3 regions of the Mesorhizobium sp. M8A.F.Ca.ET.057.01.1.1 genome follow, and region 2 is predicted to be linked to each of the others. Evidence: riboswitches for the same ligand, from Rfam matches in the RefSeq annotation. Region 2 holds a riboswitch; each other region holds the start of a gene.
What was found. Region 2 has a riboswitch for thiamine pyrophosphate ahead of EJ077_RS10480 (YkoF family thiamine/hydroxymethylpyrimidine-binding protein). Riboswitches for the same ligand answer to the same signal wherever they lie in the genome.
Positions count from the first base shown of each region.

Region 1: another riboswitch for thiamine pyrophosphate. It lies ahead of thiB (thiamine ABC transporter substrate binding subunit); the one in region 2 lies ahead of EJ077_RS10480 (YkoF family thiamine/hydroxymethylpyrimidine-binding protein).
Region 3: another riboswitch for thiamine pyrophosphate. It lies ahead of thiC (phosphomethylpyrimidine synthase ThiC); the one in region 2 lies ahead of EJ077_RS10480 (YkoF family thiamine/hydroxymethylpyrimidine-binding protein).

Region 1 is NZ_CP034454.1:668,626-675,286, forward strand. It holds gene EJ077_RS02980 (ABC-F family ATP-binding cassette domain-containing protein) at 1-1,715, opposite strand, end outside; gene EJ077_RS02985 (thiamine diphosphokinase) at 1,717-2,361, opposite strand; TPP riboswitch at 2,448-2,562, shown strand; gene thiB (thiamine ABC transporter substrate binding subunit) at 2,606-3,604, shown strand; gene thiP (thiamine/thiamine pyrophosphate ABC transporter permease) at 3,613-5,238, shown strand; gene thiQ (thiamine ABC transporter ATP-binding protein) at 5,231-6,007, shown strand; gene EJ077_RS03005 (M48 family metalloprotease) at 6,238-6,661, shown strand, end outside.
Region 2 is NZ_CP034454.1:2,258,510-2,265,170, reverse strand. It holds gene EJ077_RS10500 (methyltransferase family protein) at 1-470, opposite strand, end outside; gene EJ077_RS10495 (ABC transporter substrate-binding protein) at 662-1,678, opposite strand; partial or broken gene EJ077_RS10490 (ABC transporter ATP-binding protein) at 1,671-2,437, opposite strand; gene EJ077_RS10485 (ABC transporter permease) at 2,434-3,252, opposite strand; partial or broken gene EJ077_RS10480 (YkoF family thiamine/hydroxymethylpyrimidine-binding protein) at 3,296-3,903, opposite strand; TPP riboswitch at 3,894-4,007, opposite strand; gene EJ077_RS10475 (hypothetical protein) at 4,002-4,271, shown strand; gene EJ077_RS10470 (formyltransferase family protein) at 4,331-5,410, opposite strand; gene msrA (peptide-methionine (S)-S-oxide reductase MsrA) at 5,714-6,232, opposite strand; gene EJ077_RS10460 (glycosyltransferase family 39 protein) at 6,409-6,661, opposite strand, start outside.
Region 3 is NZ_CP034454.1:168,163-174,823, reverse strand. It holds gene EJ077_RS00825 (AAA family ATPase) at 1-297, shown strand, start outside; gene EJ077_RS00820 (DUF5615 family PIN-like protein) at 319-696, opposite strand; gene EJ077_RS00815 (DUF433 domain-containing protein) at 701-1,351, opposite strand; partial or broken gene EJ077_RS31690 (SMC-Scp complex subunit ScpB) at 1,885-2,407, opposite strand; gene EJ077_RS00805 (hypothetical protein) at 2,546-2,797, shown strand; gene EJ077_RS00800 (hypothetical protein) at 3,466-3,765, shown strand; gene EJ077_RS00795 (hypothetical protein) at 4,428-4,655, shown strand; TPP riboswitch at 4,777-4,893, shown strand; gene thiC (phosphomethylpyrimidine synthase ThiC) at 4,997-6,661, shown strand, end outside.

The DNA.
Region 1 (6,661 bases), 1.6 Mb from region 2:
AACGAGGCCGGGTCGCGCTCGTAATAGGCCGGGTCGGCGATGTTGTTCTCCAGCCGTGAAATCGACGCGGTCACTGCCTCGATTTTCTTGGGGAGGGACTCCAACGCGAACTTCTGCTTGAACGACAGTTTTTTGGCAGGCCCTTTTGCTGCGGCAGGTTCTGCCTTGGCAGTCGGTGCGTCGCCGGCTTCGGCCTTGGCGCGCGCCTTGCGGTCATCGAGCCGGGTGCCGCCGCGCTGCGCCAGCATGTCGGAATAGCCGCCGGCATATTCGACCCAGCGGCCGCCACCGTCGGGCGCGATGACGCTGGTGACGGTGCGGTCGAGGAAATCGCGATCATGGCTGACCAGGATGACGGTGCCGGCGAACCCGGCGACCAGTTCCTGCAGCAGTTCCAGCGTCTCCATGTCGAGATCGTTGGTCGGCTCATCGAGTACCAGCAGGTTCGCCGGGCGCGCCAGCACGCGCGCCAGGATCAGCCGCGCCCGCTCGCCGCCGGACAACTCGCGCACCGGCGTGCGCGCTTGCTCCGGCTTGAACAGAAAATCCTTCATGTAGGAGACAACGTGGCGCTGCTCGCCATTGATGACGAGGTTCTCGCCGCGCCCGTCGGTGAGATATTGCGCCAGTGTCTCCTGCGGGTCGACCGCTTCGCGCTTCTGGTCGAGCGTGGCGATCTCCAGATTGGTGCCGAGCCGTACCGAACCTGCGTCCGGCGCCAATTCGCCGGTCAGCATCTTCAGAAGCGTCGTCTTGCCAGCGCCGTTCGGTCCGACGAGGCCGACGCGGTCGCCGCGCTGGATGCGGGTCGAGAGCCCCTTGACGACGGTGAGGTCGCCGAAGCTCTTCTCGATGTTCTTGGCTTCGATCACCAGCTTGCCGGATTCGGCGGCGTCGCTGGCGACCATTGTCGCGGTGCCCTCCGCGCCGCGATGGCCGCGAAAGCGCTGGCGCATGGTCTGCAGTTCGCCGAGGCGTCGCATGTTGCGCTTGCGCCGGGCCGTCACGCCATAGCGGAGCCAGTGCTCCTCGCGCACGATCTGGCGACCGAGCTTGTGCTGTTCACGCTCTTCCTCCTCCAGCACAAGGTCGCGCCATTCCTCGAAATGGCCAAATCCCTTGTCCAACCGGCGGGTCTGGCCACGGTCGAGCCAGACTGTGGCGCGCGACACACGTTCGAGGAAGCGGCGGTCGTGCGAGATGACGATGAGCGCCGAGGAAGTCCGGACGAGTTCTTCTTCCAGCCATTCGATGACCGACAGATCAAGATGGTTAGTCGGCTCATCAAGTAGCAGAATGTCGGGCTCCGGCGCCATGACGCGGGCAAGGGCGGCGCGCCTGGCCTCGCCGCCGGACAGGTCTCCCGGCCGCTCCTCGCCCGACAGGCCGAGATGCTCCATCAGATAGCTGGCGCGGTAGGGATCGTCGGCCGGGCCGAGCCCGGCTTCGACATAGGCCCGCACATTGGCGAAGCCGTCCATGTCGGGCATCTGCGGCAGATAACGCACCGTTGCCGAAGGCTGCCGGAACACCTCGCCGTCCTGCGGTTCGATCAGGCCGGCGGCGATCTTGAGCAGCGTCGACTTGCCGGACCCGTTGCGGCCGACCAGCGCGATCTTGTCGCCGGCCGACGCGGTCAAGGCGGCGCCATCGAGCAGCGGCGTGCCGCCAAAAGTCAGTCTTATCCCGTCGAGATTGAGAAGAGGCGGGGCCATGTCAGCTTTCGGGCAATGGATAGGGATGGGCGAGCAGCAGCGCGCGGCCGTGGCCGAGCGCGATGTCGAGGCGGCCCTTGACCTCGTTGGAAATGGTCAGCGACGATCCGAAAGCCACCTTGACCTTGTCGAGCGGCCATTTGGCACCGGTGACGGTCAGGCCGGAGAGTTCGGAAAAGCCGAGAATAGAAAATAGCGTGCCGTCGGCATAGTCGAAGCTGGCCCCGCCGTTGAGCAAGGGGACACCCTCCTGGGCGCCGCTGGTCAAAAGCACATCCGTTCCGGCCTCGGCCAGCCGCAGGCCGAGCGCCAGATGCAGGAAGGCGTGATCGGCGCGCTTGCCGCCGAAGGCGCCCACCAGCACAAGGCGGGTCGCTCCGCGCTCCAGTGCGGCCGCGATTGCCAGTTCGCCGTCGGTCTTGTCCTTTTCCGCCGGGAAGGTTTGCCGGGGAACGGCGGCGAGATGGGCGGGCAGATCGGCCGGAACCGAATCGAAATCACCGACCCACAATTCCGGCACGAGGCCCAGTATCCGCGCATGACCGATGCCGGCGTCGGCGGCGATCACGCGCGAGCCTTCGACCTGGCGGTCGAGCCGGGGCGTGCGGAGGAGATCGCCGCCAAGCAGGATGGTGAATGTGCTCATATCCCGTCGCCTTACCAGCCCGGCACGGGAAACGGAAGGCGGCAAACTCCCACTTGCGTGTCCCACCCGCCGGGCCTATGTGTCGAAACGCTCTAACGGGGTGCCGGACGCGAATTTAGCGGACCGGCTGAGAGGCAGTCTCGCCAACCCGCTGAACCTGATCCGGTTTGTACCGGCGGAGGGATTAGACGTTTCGGACAGTCCGACGCCTCAATTCCTTTCAACGCAAACGAAGGAGGCGCCGATGCGCACGTTGTTATATTCTCTCATCGCAGCCACGGCAGTGACGCTGTCCGGGCCGGCTTTGGCCAAGGACAAGCTCACGGTCTACACCTATGAGAGCTTCACCGCCGACTGGGGTCCAGGTCCCGTGGTGAAGAAGGAATTCGAGGCCGAATGCGGCTGCGGTGTCGAATTCGTCTCGGTCGCCGACGGAGTGGCGCTGCTCAACCGCGTCAAGCTGGAAGGCGCTTCGACCAAGGCTGACATCGTGCTCGGCCTCGACACCAATCTGACCGCCGATGCCAAGGCCTCGGGCCTGTTCGCGCCGCATGGCGCGGTGAGCGATGTCAACGTACCGGGCGGCTGGAGCGACGATACTTTTGTTCCCTTCGACTATGGCTATTTCGCCGTCGTCTACGATACGCAGAAGCTGAAGTCGCCGCCGAAAAGCTTGAAGGAGCTGGTCGAGGGCAGCGCCGACGACAAGATCGTCATCCAGGATCCGCGCACCTCGACGCCCGGTCTCGGCCTGCTGCTCTGGGTGAAGTCGGTCTATGGCGACAAGGCGCCGGAAGCCTGGGCCAAGCTCAAGACCAAGGTGCTGACCGTGACGCCGGGCTGGAGCGAGGCCTATGGCCTGTTCACCAAGGGCGAGGCGCCGATGGTGCTGTCCTACACCACCTCGCCGGCCTACCACATGGTCGCCGAGAACACCGAGCGTTACCAAGCGGCATCCTTCGAAGAGGGCGAGTATCTGCAGATCGAGGTCGCCGGCATCACCACGACCGGCGCCAAGAACCCGCTGGCGGAGAAATTCATGGCCTTCATGACCGGACCGAAATTCCAGGACGCCATCCCCGAGACCAACTGGATGTTCCCGGCCGGCAAGACCGACAAGCCGCTCAACCCGGCCTTCGACAAACTGGTCAAGCCGACCAAGACCCTGATGTTCAGCCCGGATGAGGTCGCCGCCAACCGCAAGGCCTGGGTGGATGAATGGCTGGCGGTGATGAGCAAGTAGGCAAGCAGATGGCGCCGGCGCATTCCACGGATTCTCGTGTCGGCGCCGGCATCACCGCGCTCGCGGCAATCGCGCTGCTGATCGGCGGCGCGTTTGCCGGGCTGCTTGTCGAAGGCGCACACGACCTTTCCGGGGCCTGGGCGGCCTTCGATCCTTATCTGCTGCGCGTCGTGCGCTTCACACTCTGGCAGGCGGCCCTGTCAACCCTGCTCTCCGTCGGGCCGGCCCTGTTCGTGGCGCGGGCGCTGTCGCGGCATCCACGGTTTTTCGGCCGCGCCTTCATCCTGCAGCTCTTCGCCGTGCCGTTGGCGCTTCCGGCGATCGTCGCTGCGCTCGGCATCCTGGCGCTCTATGGCCGTGCCGGCTATTTCGCCGGCCTGTTCAACTGGGTTGGCGGCCAGGGCTGGCCGGGCATCTACGGCCTCTCCGGCATTCTCGTCGCCCATGTCTTCTTCAACCTGCCGCTGGCCACCCGCCTGTTCCTCGAGGCGCTGCAAACCATCCCCTCCGACCAGTGGCGGCTGGCGAGCCAACTCGGCATGGCGGCGCGGCCGGCGTTCCGGTTGATCGAATGGCCGACGCTGCGCGCCGCCTTGCCCGGCGTCGCCGGGCTCGTCTTCATGCTCTGCATCACATCCTTCACGATCGTGCTGACGCTTGGCGGCGGGCCGGCCGCGACGACGCTCGAAGTCGGCATCTATCAGGCCCTGCGCTTCGATTTCGATCCCGCGAGGGCTGTCGCGCTGACATTGCTGCAGATCGCCTTGACCTTCATCGTGGTGCTGGCGCTGACGCGGCTCGGCGCCAATGTCGTCGGCGACACCAACCTGCCGGTCGCGCCGCGCCGCCATCTCTCCGTCAACGGCACCGAAGCCGCGCTGAATGCCTTGCTCATCGGATTGGCGCTGCTCTTCGTCGCGGGACCGATGGCGGCGACCGTGGCGACCGGATTGGGCGCCGATCTCGGCCGGCTGGCCGGCGAGGCCACTGTCCGGCAGGCGACACTCACCAGTGCCGTGCTCGGCTTCCTTTCGGCGCTGCTTTCGGTGATGCTCTCGTTGGCATTGACCATGGCGCGGAGGGCGCTGGCATTGAACCGCCGCTCCGGCCCAATGACACTGCTCGAACACGCCACCGATACCGGCGCCGGCTTTGTGCTGGTCGTGCCGCCGATCGTCGTCGGCGCCGGCTGGTTCCTGTTGCTGCGCCATGCCGGCGACGTCTTTGCCGTCGCTCCGCTCATGGTCGTCACCGTCAACGCTGTCATGGCGATGCCTTTCGCGCTGCGCGCCATCCGCCCCGCCCATGATGCGGCAAGCGAGCGCCACGAACGGCTCTGCGCACAGCTCGGCATTTCCGGCTGGGCAAGGCTGAGGCTGGTCGAGTGGCCGTCGCTGCGGCGGCCGCTCGCCACCGCCTTCGCCTTTGCCATGGCGCTGTCGCTTGGCGATCTCGGCGTCATCGCCCTGTTCGGCAGCGATTCCGTGCAGACCTTGCCCTACCTTCTCCTGGCGCGCATGGGCAGCTACCGCACGCAGGACGCCGCCGGCCTGGCGTTGTTGCTGGCCCTTGTCTGCCTGGCACTGGTGCTGGCAGCGGACCGGCTGGGAAAGGGGATGGCCCGCGATGTCTGACGGGGCGGCTGAGCGCAAAGGGGTTCCGGTGCGGCTGGACAAGGTCTCGTTCAGTTATGGCGAGGCATTGTTCGCCTTCGATGTCGAGTTCACCGCGACGCAAATCACCGCCATCATGGGGCCGAGCGGTTCGGGAAAGTCCACGCTGCTCAATCTTGTGGCCGGGTTCGAGACGCCAAGATCCGGCCGCGTGCTGATCGGCGAGGCCGAGGTCAGCGGCGAGCCGCCGGCCGTGCGTCCGGTGTCCATGGTGTTTCAGGAGAACAATCTTTTCGCGCATCTTTCCGTCGAGCAGAATGTCGGGCTCGGCCGTTCGCCATCGTTGCGGCTGACCGAAGCCGACCACGCCGATATCGCGGGCGCCCTTGCGCGCACCGGTCTTGCCGGCAAGGAGAAGCGGCTGCCGCGCGAACTTTCGGGCGGTGAGCGCCAGCGCGTCGCCCTGGCTCGCGTGCTGGTGCGTGACCGCCCGGTGCTGCTGCTCGACGAACCCTTCGCCTCGCTTGGGCCCGCCTTGCGCGACGATATGCTCGACCTAGTTGCCGGCCTTCATGCCGAGCGTGGCATGACGGTTCTGTTCGTCACGCACCAGCCGCAGGATGCCCGCCGCATCGGCCAGAAAGTGGTGTTTCTGGACAATGGCGCCGTCGCTGCCACAGGCACGGCGGACGATTTCTTTGCCGGGGCTGGTCCGGAGGCGTTCCGGCGCTATATCGGTGCGGGTGCGGGGGATGCCTTATCACGAGATATTGCCCGGAAGCGGACATAATTTACGCTCAAACCGGCCCGAGGCGATGTGGCGCTTGCTTGCCATGACTGGAGTAGTGTGGCTAGGTCCGCTCGATACCGTCCGGCACAGGCCGTGATTTGCCTACAGCATCTGCTGCCCGCCCCGAGGGGCGCGTGACGGACGCTGTAGCAGTTTGTTTTGCGCATGCATGATTATGCGCAAGGACCTGAAAGGAGGCCATTCTGGCAATCGGCGTTGACAGGCTACGAATAAACCCGCTGGCGCGCTTCCTGGCGCTGGCTGGCTTTGCCGTGGCGCTGGCGAGCTGCCAGATGTTCACGCCTCCGGAGGTCCAGGAATCCGGCTTCCAGCCGTCCGACAAGCCGATCACGGTGGACAATGTCGCCGCCAACAACAAGCTTGCCGAACTCGCCAAGGCGCAGCATCCGCGCATCCTGGCGACCTATGGTGGCGAATATTCCGATCCCAAGCTCGAACGCATGGTCGCCAAGGTGGTCGGCAATTTGACCGTGGTATCGGCCAACCCGACCCAGACCTATCGCATCACCATCCTCAATTCGCCGAACGTCAACGCCTTCGCGCTGCCGGGCGGCTATCTCTACATCACGCGCGGCCTCCTGGCGCTGGCCAATGATTCGTCCGAGCTCGCCGCCGTCATCGCGCATGAAATGG
Region 2 (6,661 bases):
CCCGTCATCACACCGCGATTGGCCGGCAGAATCGCAAAAGAGCGCCCCAGCGAGATTTTGCCCCAGATAACGAACAACAATGCGATGATCTGTAACGGCGCGGCGACGTAGAGAGGAATGAGCGCGATGCCTGGCTTGAGGCTGATCAATGCAACGCCAAAACTGGCTGTCACCGAAACGATGACGGTAAGCAGATTCCAATCACGCGTGACCGGACGCCGCGACAAAAGCAGCCAGGTGAAGGTGAGTATCTCGGAAATCGCCACCAGCGCGGTATTGAGCCGGGTCGGATCCTCGAGAAGTTGATAAACGCCGCGATAGACGAACAGCCCCGCGCACAGCAGCGCACAGGTGCGAAAGAAGCCTTCGCGCAAGTCGAGCATGATCTCGTGCTTGCGCGCCGCCGACAAAAGCCTTTTGTCTGCTGCACGCGAAAGCGCTTCACTTTTTGACATGAGCAAGGCAAGCATCCCGATGGTCCCTCGAGGCGACCTTTGCACGTAACCATTGCCGTGCCGTTAACCGAGAAGATCAGATCGGCATCAAACCGGTTCGAATCGCCGAACGGCAAGGCCGTACCCGGTCTTTCCGGCTTCGACGCGATGACATCCTTGTCGGCCAGCATCTCGGGATATGACCTTTCGCGGCCTCTGCACCGACCCTATTTGAGGTATCCATTGCTGAAATATCCCGCAAAATCCGGACGTTGCGCAACAGTCTTGCCATCGGCATCGTGCAGGATACCGGCGGCGAGGAGATAGGAGCCGATCGCTTCCATCTTGGCGGGATCCATGGCGCCGATGGTACCGTCTTGCCCCCGCAGATAGTGCCCCTCGATCAGTGCCTTCAGCGACGCATGGATCAACGCCGGACTGGTGAGGGCATCCTTGTTGGCGGCGATCAGCAGGGTGGCGGCTTCCTCTGCATGATCGACCGCGAACTGATAGCCGCGCCGCGTTGCCTGGATGAAGGACGACGCCAGTTGGGGATTTGCCTGGAGAAACGCTTCGCTCGAAGAGATGAGCGTCGTGTGCTCGTCGGGGACGCCATAGTCGGCATAGACGAAGCTGCGTTGCTTGACGCCCTTGAGCTCGGCTTCGACGCCCTCCCAGGTCGATACTTCGAGCGTGAAGTCGACCGAACCATTGGCCAGCGCCTCATAGGCGGAAGTGCCGAGCGTCACCGTCTCGAAATCGCCCTTGCCGCCATCATGCCGGATGATGGTCGAGATCAGCGCGTTCTCCCAGGCGCTGCCGAAACCGCCATAGGTCAGGCCATCCAGATCCTTCGGGCTCTTGATCTCGCTGCGCGCCGCATTGAACACCAGCCTACCTGTTTCGGACTGCACGACGGCATAGACGGCCTTCAAGTCGGCGCCGGCGGTCTTCTGGGTGAACAGGCTAATGGTGCCGTTGATGCCGAAATCGGCGACGCGGTTGGCGACAAGCGTGCCGGCGCCGGTGTCGCTGTAAGGCACGATATCGACCTCCAGACCGGCCTCGCGATAAAACCCCTTTTCGCGCGCGACGAACAGCCCGATGTGGTTGGTGTTGACCGTCCAGTCCAGCGCGGCGGTGACTTTTTGCGTTGCCGCGAAGGAGCGGCTCGATCCGGTGATCAGCGGTACGCTGCCGGCAAGGGTGAGCAGCAGAGCCTGCCTGCGCGTCAAGTCAGTCATGGTCATGTCCTTTGGTTGGCTGGAGGTTGAGCAGAATGTCGAGGATCTCGGCCTCGACTGCCCCGGCATGCCGTGTGGCGGCGCTGGCCGGATCGCGCGGGCGCGGTAGTGGCACCTTGATCTCGCGCACGACACGGGCCGGCCGCGCGGACAACACATAAATGCGGTCGGAGAGGAACACGGCTTCGCGCACATCATGGGTGATCAGCAACGCCGTCCAGCGATGATGCCGCCACATCTGTTCGAGCCAGCGCTGCATGGCCGCGCGGGTCAGGGCGTCGAGCCCGCCGAACGGCTCGTCGAGCAGCAACATGTCGCGTTCCTGCACGACAGTGCGCAGCAGCGCCGCGCGCTGGCGCATGCCGCCCGAAAGCTGCGCCGGAAAATGCCGCTCGAAGCCGGCGAGCCCGAACTCGGCAAACAGCGGTGCGACACGCGCTCGCGCCGCCTTTCGCCTGACGCCTTGCACCTCGAGCCCGAGCGTCGTGTTGTCGAGGATGCGCCGCCACGGCATCAGCGCGTCGCGCTGCGGCATGAAGGCGAAATGCCTGCCATGATCGTCGAGCGGCGCGCCGTCGAAACACATCTCACCCTCGCCATGCTCGGCGCCGGTCAGAAGCTGGAACAGCGTCGACTTGCCGGCCCCGAAGGCCCAAGGATAGAGACGAATTCGCCGGCATCCACGCGCAGCGAAATGTCGGCGAGCACTTCCAGCCCGCCAAAGGCCTTGCGTATATGCCGCAATTCGAGCCGGCTCATGCTTGCGGGCCTTTTCCGGCGGCTTGCCTGCCGGCGGCTCTTTCCCAGGGCATGGCAAGTCGCTGCAGCACCACCGTCAGCCCGAATAGGACGAGGGTAAGGGCCGCGCTGACCCCGACGGCGGCGAGCACCAGGTCGGGACGGAAATTGTTTTTGGCGTTGAGCATGTAGATGCCCAGCCCTTTGGCCGCGCCCGCATATTCGGCGAAGATGGCGCCGACGACGGCATAGGTGATGGAGATCCTGAGGCCAGCGAAGAAATAAGGCAGCGCCGAGGGCAAGCGTGCCAAGATGAAGACCCGCCAGCGCCCTGCTCCCATGGCGCGCAGCATCTGGCCGATCTCGACCTCGGTAGCCTCGTAGCCCTGCACCAGAGCCACCAGCATCGGGAAGAAGGTGACCAGTGCCACCAGCATGATCTTGGGCATCAGCCCGAAACCGAACCAAAGCACCACCAATGGCGCGATGGCGACCAGCGGCAGGGTCTGGCTGACTATTAAGACAGGAAACAGCGCGCGCCGCAAAGGCTGGAAGAAGTCGACCAGCATCGACAGCGCGAAGGCGGCGCTGAGCGAGCAGGCAAAACCGATCAGCGTGGCGCGGATGGTGGGAATGGCGTTGTCGAGCAGCGCGTCACGATTGAGCATCGCCTGTTCGAAGACGCGCGAGGGCGCCGGCAGAACCGTCGGTTTGATGCCGGAATGGTTTGCGTAGAGTTCCCACGCCACGAGCACCAGGCCGATCGATATCACGGCCGGCGCTGCCTGGGCGAGGAAGCCCGCGAGCTGACGTGGGTTGGATGACGATAAAGCCACGAGAGGATGACCTTGACGGCGTTCGCGCGTCGGCGCGAACGGTTCAGACGGCAGTGGGACTGTTGGCCGAAACCGTGACGTCGAGGGTTACGTGGCCGGCGCCCGGTCCGAAGCGGCAGAAGGCTTCGTCGAGCGCCGAGAAGATCGCGCCGGCATCGCCGCGCAGCTTGGTGCAGAAATTCTTGGAGCGATCATAGACGCCAGACTGCTTCAGGAAATCGATGCAGCCATAGATCTCGTCCATATGGTCGTCCGTGCCCATCACATAGAGCGAGAACTGCGCCGCCGCTGGCTGGCCAGTGGCGGGCGCGCCGCGCACGGCGGAAATGGCGGCTTGCTTGCGCGGGCCGAGTGGCCCGGCAGGTCCGCCAAACGTGCCGGAGCGGCAGATCGGATCGTCCGGCTCACCTGGGCAACCACGCGAAATGGTGGCCGACAGCACGCAATGCTTACCGCTGCCAGACGCAGCCACGAAAAGGTCGCGCAGCGCCGGGAATAGCACCTCGGGGGCCCGACCAGCAAGGTCGAGATGTCGTCGGTCTCGATCCTGAGCTTGTCGCGATACGGATCGAGCGCGCCGAGCGCACCCAGGATGACGCCGACAAAATCGTCGGCCATGGGATATAGGGAAACCTGTGCGCCTGAAAACATCGCCCGCCTCGCTCCGCTGGTATTACCCAGATCAGCTTCTAGGGTCTGTGGGCTTGCCGCCCCCGTCTCAGCCCCGACCGTACGGAGCACCCCTGTGGATGGCGGCGTTAAAGCACCATTCGATCGGTTGGGGAAGCTGTTTTTTCAGCAAGCTGCGCCAAAAGCATTGCGCCAGCACAGACGCGACCGGGTGCTGGCGGCCCCGGAAATTTGTCGCGAGCCAGGCGCAACCAACAGCCCGACCATCACGCCGCGACATGAATTCCAACACGGACCAGAATTGCCCGACCAATCCGCAGGGCGCGCAGACGAATGCCAATGGCAACGCGACCGCGCCGACCGTGAACGACAAGAACTGCGGTAAGTAGTTTTCGCGGCGTGGAAAGCGGGGACGCAAGGTCCGCGCTTTCCGTCCGCATTGATTTCACTATCCGCCACGACCGGCCGGCGGCACCTCTGGCGCCGATTCGCTGGCCACTTTGCCAAACACTCTTATTTCGGGGCACGGTTTTCCGGCTTTTGGCTGTGCGAATGCGGCGTGCATTTTCATCAGCCGTTTGAGCAAGCGGCCATAGGTGAGGTATCGAACCCGGCCATTGGCAAGATCGAACTCCACCCTCCCCCATCGCCTGACCGGACCTTTTCCAGTTGGCGGACCCAGTCGCGCGATCTGAAAGGCCAACCGGACCTCGCGGCCGGCAACGTCCAGATAGATACCGGGATTGCCGCCCAGGACGTGCCACAATCGGGCAACGTGCTCGATCGACATGTCGGATGAAATCGCCATGTGGTTCCGCTCAAGTCGCGCCCAGACGAAATCACCGGTTGGCTGCCGCGTCCCGGACACCAAATCCTTGCAATAGGCTGGCGCCACCTCGCGCACCAACGCGCGCATCGCGGTCGCCACGCTGTCGGCCACATCCCGCCGCGTCGCCCAGTGTGCTTCCGAGAACGGCACCTGTCCGAGGATGTCGCCGTCATCGAAATTGGCGGACATCTTGTGCAATGTCACGCCGCCATGAACGGCATGCTGGCCGTCCGCGGCCAGGCGATGGAGAGGATGCGGACCCCGGTAGTTGGGCAGCAGCGCCGGATGAAAATTAAGCCCGCCCTTGGGAAAGAGGCCGAGCAGTTGTTGTGGGATCAAGGTCGGGAAAGCGTAGCAGATCAGTACATCCGCGGCGATGTCAGGCAATTGCCGGCCAAGCTCGTCCCAGTCGTAAGGCCGGCCGAATTCGATCAACTTCGCCGGCGTGTTGCCGAGATAGCGCCTGAGCAGAAGCCGGCGCCTCAGCCGGCGCCGAAAATTGCCGATGCTGAAGCCTCTGGATGGGTGCTGAAAGCCAGGCACGATGATCGCGCCAATACGGTTTCCCGCCTCGATCCACCCGGAAAGCAGGGGCCCGGTGTAAGCAGAAACATCCAGGATGAAAACTGCATTGAGCTGCCGGGGGCGGGCCACAGGCTCGGAAGAAATCATCTTTTCAGATCCGGCGGGGCCAGACATCGGCCGGCAATCCGGGCACCGGCACGGACCCGCCCGGACAGGACCAAAAGGCCGGCCGAGCCGTCAGCCTGATTTGGGAGAAAGCGGTCCTGCCGCGGCGACACTTGAGAGCCTTTCCCGCTTCACCAACACAGGCTTTTCGTAGAGCTCCTCATGTTCCCCCTGAAATCAATCAACCCGCGCAGTTGGTCAGCAACGCCGCGGACTGTCAACCGCCGGGCGGTTAACAGCCGCTATTGATAAGGGCTTGCGGCAATGGCGGGCGCTTATACCCACCCGCCGCAAAAGACTGATCCGCGAACCTTATGATACGGCCTTTTCACGAACCGGCAGTTTCCAACCCGGCCTGACGAAATGGCAGGTGTAGCCGTTGGGATACTTCTCCAGATAATCCTGGTGCTCGGGCTCGGCCTCCCAGAACGCTCCGGCCGGAGCGAGCTCGGTGAGAACCTTGCCGGGCCACAGGCCAGAGGCATCGACATCGGCGATGGTGTCCTCCGCCACACGCTTCTGCTCTTCACTGGTGTAGTAGATTGCCGAGCGATAGCTCATGCCGACATCGTTGCCCTGGCGGTTGCGCGTCGTCGGATCGTGGATCTGGAAGAAGAATTCCAGAAGCTGGCGGAAGCTGATTTTGGCCGGATCGAAGCTGATCTCGATGGCTTCGGCATGCGTGCCATGATTGCGATAGGTGGCATTCGGCACGTCGCCGCCGCTGTAGCCGACACGCGTGGCGAGGACGCCCGGCATGCGCCGGATCAGATCCTGCATGCCCCAAAAACAGCCGCCGGCAAGCACTGCACGTTCGCTCGAAGTCGCCATGTAACGTCTCCTCAAAAGGCAATTCCGGGAAAACTGTAGCGGCTTTCCCCGGGGAATTGCGCGACAACAAATTTGGATAGCCCCATAAATGGGCATTGTCGCCTGCTTCGTCCAGTCGGACGAGCGGCCATTCGGCAATACCGGTGAAAAGCGCCCCCTAAGGAACGGGGGGCACCTCAGATGCGCGGATGCCGAGTCCGGCTGCTGGCGGCGACCGGCAGATATCGGATACCAGGCGGAATGGCTGCAAAACTGATCGCCACAGGCGGCGCCTCGCGCGACCAGTTGAAAAGAACGGTCTTGACCGGAACGTTGTCCAACCATGCCCGCAGCCGCGACGGCACGTGAGGACCCGACCAAACCATCAGCATGCCATGGTCGCGCAACCGCTGCCTCGTGATCCAGGGCGCGAATCGCATATCGAGATCG
Region 3 (6,661 bases), 2.1 Mb from region 2:
CGCAATGGTCAGGATGAGGATGTCGATAGGTTGAGTGGCGGCATGCGAGAACAGCTTTCGGTTCTGACACGTCTGGCCTTCGCCCGTTTGCTTGCCCGCGACGGCCGACCCACACCGGTTATCCTGGATGACGCTTTGGTTTATTCCGATGACGACCGCATCGAGCGCATGTTCGACGCTTTGCATCGTCAATCACACGATCAGCAGATTCTCGTTTTCTCCTGCCGCCAACGCGCGTTTGCAAAACTCGGCGGTAACATTTTGCAGATGAGCGACTGGCAACCGGGTCGGTCATAAGCGGAGATCGCGCAGCCTCAGCTAGGGCGACGGCAGATCGTATCGTGTTACGATTGCAATGCCGTTTTCGATCTCGATTTCGATAACTTCATTAATCAGGAATTCCTCTGGGCCAAGATCCTCGAGGAGAGCATCGAAGAGCTCTCTCTGTTTTTCAGGCCCGACCTGAGGGACGACGATAATCAGGCCGGCGTGAACCGGTTCTTTGGCATAGAGCTTCCTGAAGTCCTTAGCATTGTTGGTGACGAAGGTGAAATCCTCATCGATAATGAGCGGCATGAGGTCCCAGTCGGTTTCGCCGCTTAGCCCAAGCCAGTTGACGTGGTTTGCTTCATGTCCGCGTTCTTGGGCTACCGCAACCAGAGACGTGTGCAGGCACTCATCGATCAGAAACCTCACGAGGTCACACGCGTCTCGACCTGGCCGACGGACCTGGGTCGCCCTTCAAAACCACGCGCTTCGACGACTTTATTTTCACGCCCTGCTCGACCAGCTTCTTAGGCCGCCCACGAACCGGGTGCGCGGCGACCCACATTCTGGCGAGCTCAATCACGCGCGGCGTTAGCTTCGGATATCCCTCCAGAACCTCCGCTTCATCTGCGCCCTGCGCTAGCATCGTCGTGATCATACGAACAGGGATGCGGGTTCCTTTGAAGACAGGCTCTCCGCCCATCACCCCTTTAACGCGGCCGATGGCGGCCTCCGCTTCATCAAGATCCACGATGCGCGCTTTGAGCTGTTTACGTGCCTCGGCGACGTCGACGATCAGCAGGTCGTCGGCCCTTACGGTCTTGGCCCTTGGGGCAGCTTTGATTTCCTCGAACAGGCGGTAGCGACGATCAGCGGGCAATGTCGCACCCACGCCATACCAAAGCTTGAGCCGCAGCAAATCCTCGCCGGTCAATGCCCGTCGGACGACCCCACCGATGCGCCGAGCAGTGCTTGGCACAGTATCGACAATGCGTTTGTCGATCGCATTGTGCACGGCCTTGATTCCTATCCCGCTGACGGCGGCTGCCTCTGCGGGGGTGTAGATGCGAGCAAGTGTGCCCATTATTCTTCTCCTTATAAAGAATAATATAGGCCGTTTGACCCCCTCCGTAAAGGCACGCGTCTTTGGAATCACGGCGGTTAGCAAAGGCGGTGGTGAGCCGAGAGGCCTCACAAACCCTTGGGGCTCGAGATGGCAGACTCGGCGCAGTATAATTGCGCTAACTATCGAATTTGCAGTTGGCGACAAACGACACACGAGTTCGTCGCGGACTTTTAACTCTGCGAAGGCGCGTCTTCGAGCGCTTTGAAACCCTACACCCATCTGCAGGCCATCTGTATCAAGCTTTGGACCAAAACCGTTTCCATCGCTCACGAGCGTTCTCTCTGGGGGTCTCAAGTGGGGCTTGCCCATGGCCACGAATTTTTGGGCGACAGCGGTGCAGAGGCCGCATACCGCTGCCTGCTTGACGTCGCTGACCGTGTCCATGTCCGAAATTTGCCTACAAATTTCGGACGCCCTTGGGCGCGCTAGATTCGCTATGGAAAGCTGGAAGCACTCGCAAGCCCGGTGGCCACAGCGTCTGCAGCGCCAAGCTATTCCTCCGTATCCAAACCCGCATCCTCATGGCCACTAGCCAACTCTGGCATAATTTCACCAGCAAGCAGCTCATCTCTGCTCAGCAGCCCGGCATCCTCGAGCGCCTCGCAGTCCGGGAGATCGCGAAGCGTGTCGAGGCCGAACTCGAGCAGGACGCTTTTGTCGTCACATAGGTGTAGGGAGCGCCGGGCGTCGGACTGCGCGGGTTCGACGCGATCAGGCCGGTGCCGCAGATGGCCGATCAGGTCGCGACTGATTACTTCCCGAAAACCGACGACAATTCGGCGCGGGTAATCGGCTGGAAGTGCCGATGCACATCAGCATCAGCACGTCCGACCACGTCAGGTCCACGGCACGCCCGCTGCTTCCGCAGGCGCGGATGGCATCGGCATAGGCCGGCCGTGTCAGGTGCTTCCAGCCGCCGGCGACAGCGACGAGGTCATAGGGCCGTCCGCGCAGCTCTCGGATGTCGTCGATGAGAAGGTCACGGGCGAGCTCGCGGGAGAGACTGCACCGCAAGCGCGTCCCGCGCGCGCGAACTGCTCGATCAACTGATCTCAGACGACGACGAATCTCGTCCAGATTCCAAAAGCGGTGGCCGCAGCGGCGCTTTGCGGGCTCGCGTTACCACAGATCGCAGAACTGTGATCTCGCCTTGTGCCCGAGACCGCAATCTGGGCTCGCGACGAAGCATATCGCTTGCGATCATCAAAGGACGCGTCGACGCCGTCGGTTGCCTTTTCCACCGCCGCCTCACACATCGTGTTGGGGCTGAAGAGCTACCTGCAAATCCTCGCAACGGGCGCGGCCGCATCCTTGATTTTACAAATTGACACGTCTTGGTTTTTAGAAAATGCCACGTGCGATGATGGCGCCAAAAAAAATGTCACGCGAGATGATCATGCCTGAGGTAAATGGTCCGCCAAAGTTGGGAAAGGTATACCGGTTGAATGGTGGATAGGTACGCCGGATAAAAAGGGCTTCGGGTTCCGGAAGACGAACTAATCGACGGATAGGCGCTGCTCGTGAGGGAAACTGCATGCGCATTACGGTTATGACCATCCAGGGATGTCGGATATGATCTTGAATAGTGACATTGCAGGCCAAAGAGCGGCCGAGAAGCTAGCAGAGGGCCTGAAATCGCAGGGCAAGCAGCAATACGAAGAAAGGTCGAGGGAACGCGAACGAGATGTGTCTCGTTAGGTCGCACGTTGCACCAGGGGTGCGTCGGAAGGCACTCCGCCGTGTCCTGAAGAGGTAGCCTGCACTTGAGAATAGCCACGGTGGTACCTTATTTTCGGCTGTGAAGCACACGAGACCCGCGACGTGAGACCCAGTTGCTCAATACCCAGTTGCTGGGTGAGCGTGCATGACTGCCAACGGAAGGTCTTGCACGCACCCTCGCGATCTTGAGCAATGGTCGCCATGACTTTCTTCTTGCAGGCTTTTGAGTGGCCCAGCCTGCAATCACCAGACCCCACCGACTCTAAAGAGCGTGGCAGACGGGATAGTCGAGGTTGCCCGGCACAATTACGCTCAAGGCTTGCGCCGCCCAGAGGACACGCTGAAAAGGCAGCATGGGCGCGCAAGCACGCCATTCACGAGAGGTTCGACATGAAGACTATGCAAGAAAAGACATTCCGGCATTCGTGCAAGCAGTTGTGGAGGCCGGCTGCAACATTTGCGCGATTGGCAACTTGGGATATGTCTTTGGCGATGCTGATTTGACGCCGGCGCAACGGAGGTCCGTCGAGCCACAGCTGCGCAGGATTGCTGAGATCTACGGCGAACGCGATCATCTCATGGACGAGATAGCTGTATATCTGCGGTCGATCGGACGCCATGTCGAGGTTGAGCCGAAGACAGGTGTTTCCTGATGGCCGCGATCGATCGCGTTCCGTAGTCGCCATTTCTATTGGGTAACGAGCAGCCGTCTTCCAACCTCTGAAACAAAAAAGAGGTGACCCCCAAAGGCCGCTCTCGAGACCGCAAGTCTGAGCCGCTAACGCATTGCGATAACCAGGCTGTCCGAACTGGGCGTCGATGCCTTCCTCGACCAGGTCGCGGTAGGCGGCGATCTCATCTACCGCATGCATAGCCAAGCCAGAGAAGTTTTCGGCAGCGGAATTCTCGGTCGCTTCCCCTTTTATGACTAGAGGGTGCGGCCGATCCGGCCGCGACGATCTCGCAGGGATTGCCATATACGGCAACACGAACACCGGCGGATCAATACTCGGATAATGGCGGCCGGCTATGTAGCGATCGATCGCGCACCAACATATCAATGCAATAGCTTAGTTGCTTTCAAAGGCGGGTCTCTACGAACTGCAAGCAAGCTAAACGATTGCGTCAACTCTTCCTCGCAGAGCGAAAACTCCGCGCCCACGCGATTTCTCTGCTGGAACAGCGGCACATCCTCAGCGCCAGGACACGGCCGCCGCCGTCGGGTTTTACGAAGCCGGTGATTGCATAAGTTGCCCGCAAGATATCATTGGTATCGGGAACGCCGCCGATGCCGCATCCTGAATAGAGCGGCCGCTTGCACCTGCCAGCCCGACGACCAGATCATATCTGCAACTCCATCTACCTGGACGTGGTGCAAATCACCTCGCTGAAGCCGCAAATCGTCGCCTTCGACCAGGATAACCACATCCGTGACCGCCTGAGCTACTCGGTCGATCTCGACGCACATGGCCGATACAGTTTTTCCATCCTTCACGAAGCGAATGAGACTTTGGCCATTCCAGCCCTGGTCTACGGGGCGTGACTTGTCCCCGATGCATGCGCGAGCTCTCCGCTCGGCCGGCCGCCGGACGTCGCCACCGGCCGAAGGCGCCCGAAGGCGCCCGAAGGCGCTTGACAAAGCAGCACCGGCCCATTCAACTTGAGGCATTCACCAGGGGAGTCCCGGTAAGGGGCTGAGATACTGCTGGCTTTCGCGGCGCAGTGACCCGTTGAACCTGATCCAGTTCATACTGGCGTAGGGACGGTGCAAGCGCTTTGCGGGAGTTTACGCCCGAGGTCCTGCTGCAGCAGGTCTACAGAAGCGTCTTTTCATCCTTCCGGCACAGAACTGGGTCTCCAATGCATGAGCAAAGGAGCCTCACGATGAATGCCCTCACCCCCGCCGTGTCGACGGGACCACTGCCCGCCTCGCGGAAAATCCACAAGCCCGGCGTCCTCTACCCGCAGATCAGGGTGCCGATGCGCGAGATTTCCGTCCATCCGACGGCCGGCGAACCGCCCGTCACCGTCTACGATCCGTCCGGCCCCTACACCGATCCATCAGTCCAAACCAGCATCGAAAAAGGCCTTGCCCGGCTTCGCCACGAATGGGTCACGGCGCGTTGCGATGTCGAAGCCTATGACGGCCGCCACGTCCGGCCGGAAGACAATGGATTCGCCACCGGCGAGCGCCTGACACCGGAATTTCCGATACGCAATCGGCCGCTCAAGGCCAAGCAGGGCAAGGCGGTGACCCAACTTGCCTATGCGCGCGCCGGCATCATCACGCCAGAAATGGAGTTCGTAGCCATCCGCGAGAATCTCGGCCGCGAGGTGATGCGCGGCAAGCTGCAACGCGACGGCGAAGCCTTCGGCGCGGCGATCCCAGATTTCGTCACACCCGAATTCGTGCGCGACGAGGTGGCGCGCGGACGCGCAATCATTCCCGCCAACATCAATCATCCCGAGAGCGAACCGATGATCATCGGGCGAAATTTCCTGGTGAAGATCAACGCCAACATCGGTAACTCGGCTGTCACATCGTCGATGGCCGAAGAGGTCGAAAAGATGGTGTGGGCGATCCGCTGGGGCGCCGATACGGTGATGGACCTGTCGACCGGCCGCAACATCCACAACATCCGCGACTGGATCGTGCGCAATGCACCGGTGCCGATCGGCACGGTGCCGCTCTATCAGGCGCTCGAAAAGGTCGGCGGCATCGCCGAGGACCTCAACTGGGAGGTCTATCGCGACACGCTGATCGAGCAGGCCGAGCAAGGCGTCGACTATTTCACCATCCACGCCGGCGTGCGGCTGCACTACATACCGCTGACCGTCGACCGGGTCACGGGCATCGTCTCGCGCGGCGGCTCGATCATGGCCAAATGGTGCCTGCACCATCACCGGGAGAGCTTCCTCTACGAGCATTTCGAGGAGATCTGCGACATCGCCAGAGCCTATGACGTTTCCTTCTCGCTCGGCGACGGCCTTCGTCCCGGTTCAATCGCCGATGCGAACGACGCGGCGCAATTCGCCGAACTGGAAACACTTGGAGAACTCACCAAGATTGCCTGGGCAAAGGACTGCCAGGTGATGATCGAAGGCCCGGGCCATGTCCCCATGCACAAGATCAGGCAGAACATGGACAAGCAGCTCGCAGTGTGCGGTGAGGCGCCGTTCTACACGTTGGGGCCGCTGACGACCGACATCGCGCCGGGCTATGACCACATCACCTCAGGGATAGGTGCCGCCATGATAGGCTGGTTCGGCACCGCAATGCTTTGCTACGTCACGCCGAAAGAGCATCTCGGCCTTCCCGACCGCAACGACGTCAAGATTGGGGTGATCACTTACAAGATAGCCGCCCATGCAGCCGATCTGGCGAAGGGCCATCCGGCAGCGAAAACCAGGGATGATGCCCTTTCGCGCGCGCGCTTCGAGTTCCGCTGGGAGGACCAGTTCAACCTGTCGCTCGACCCCGAAACCGCACGGTCCTTCCACGACCAGACCTTGCCCAAGGAGGCGCACAAGCTGGCACATTTCTGTTCG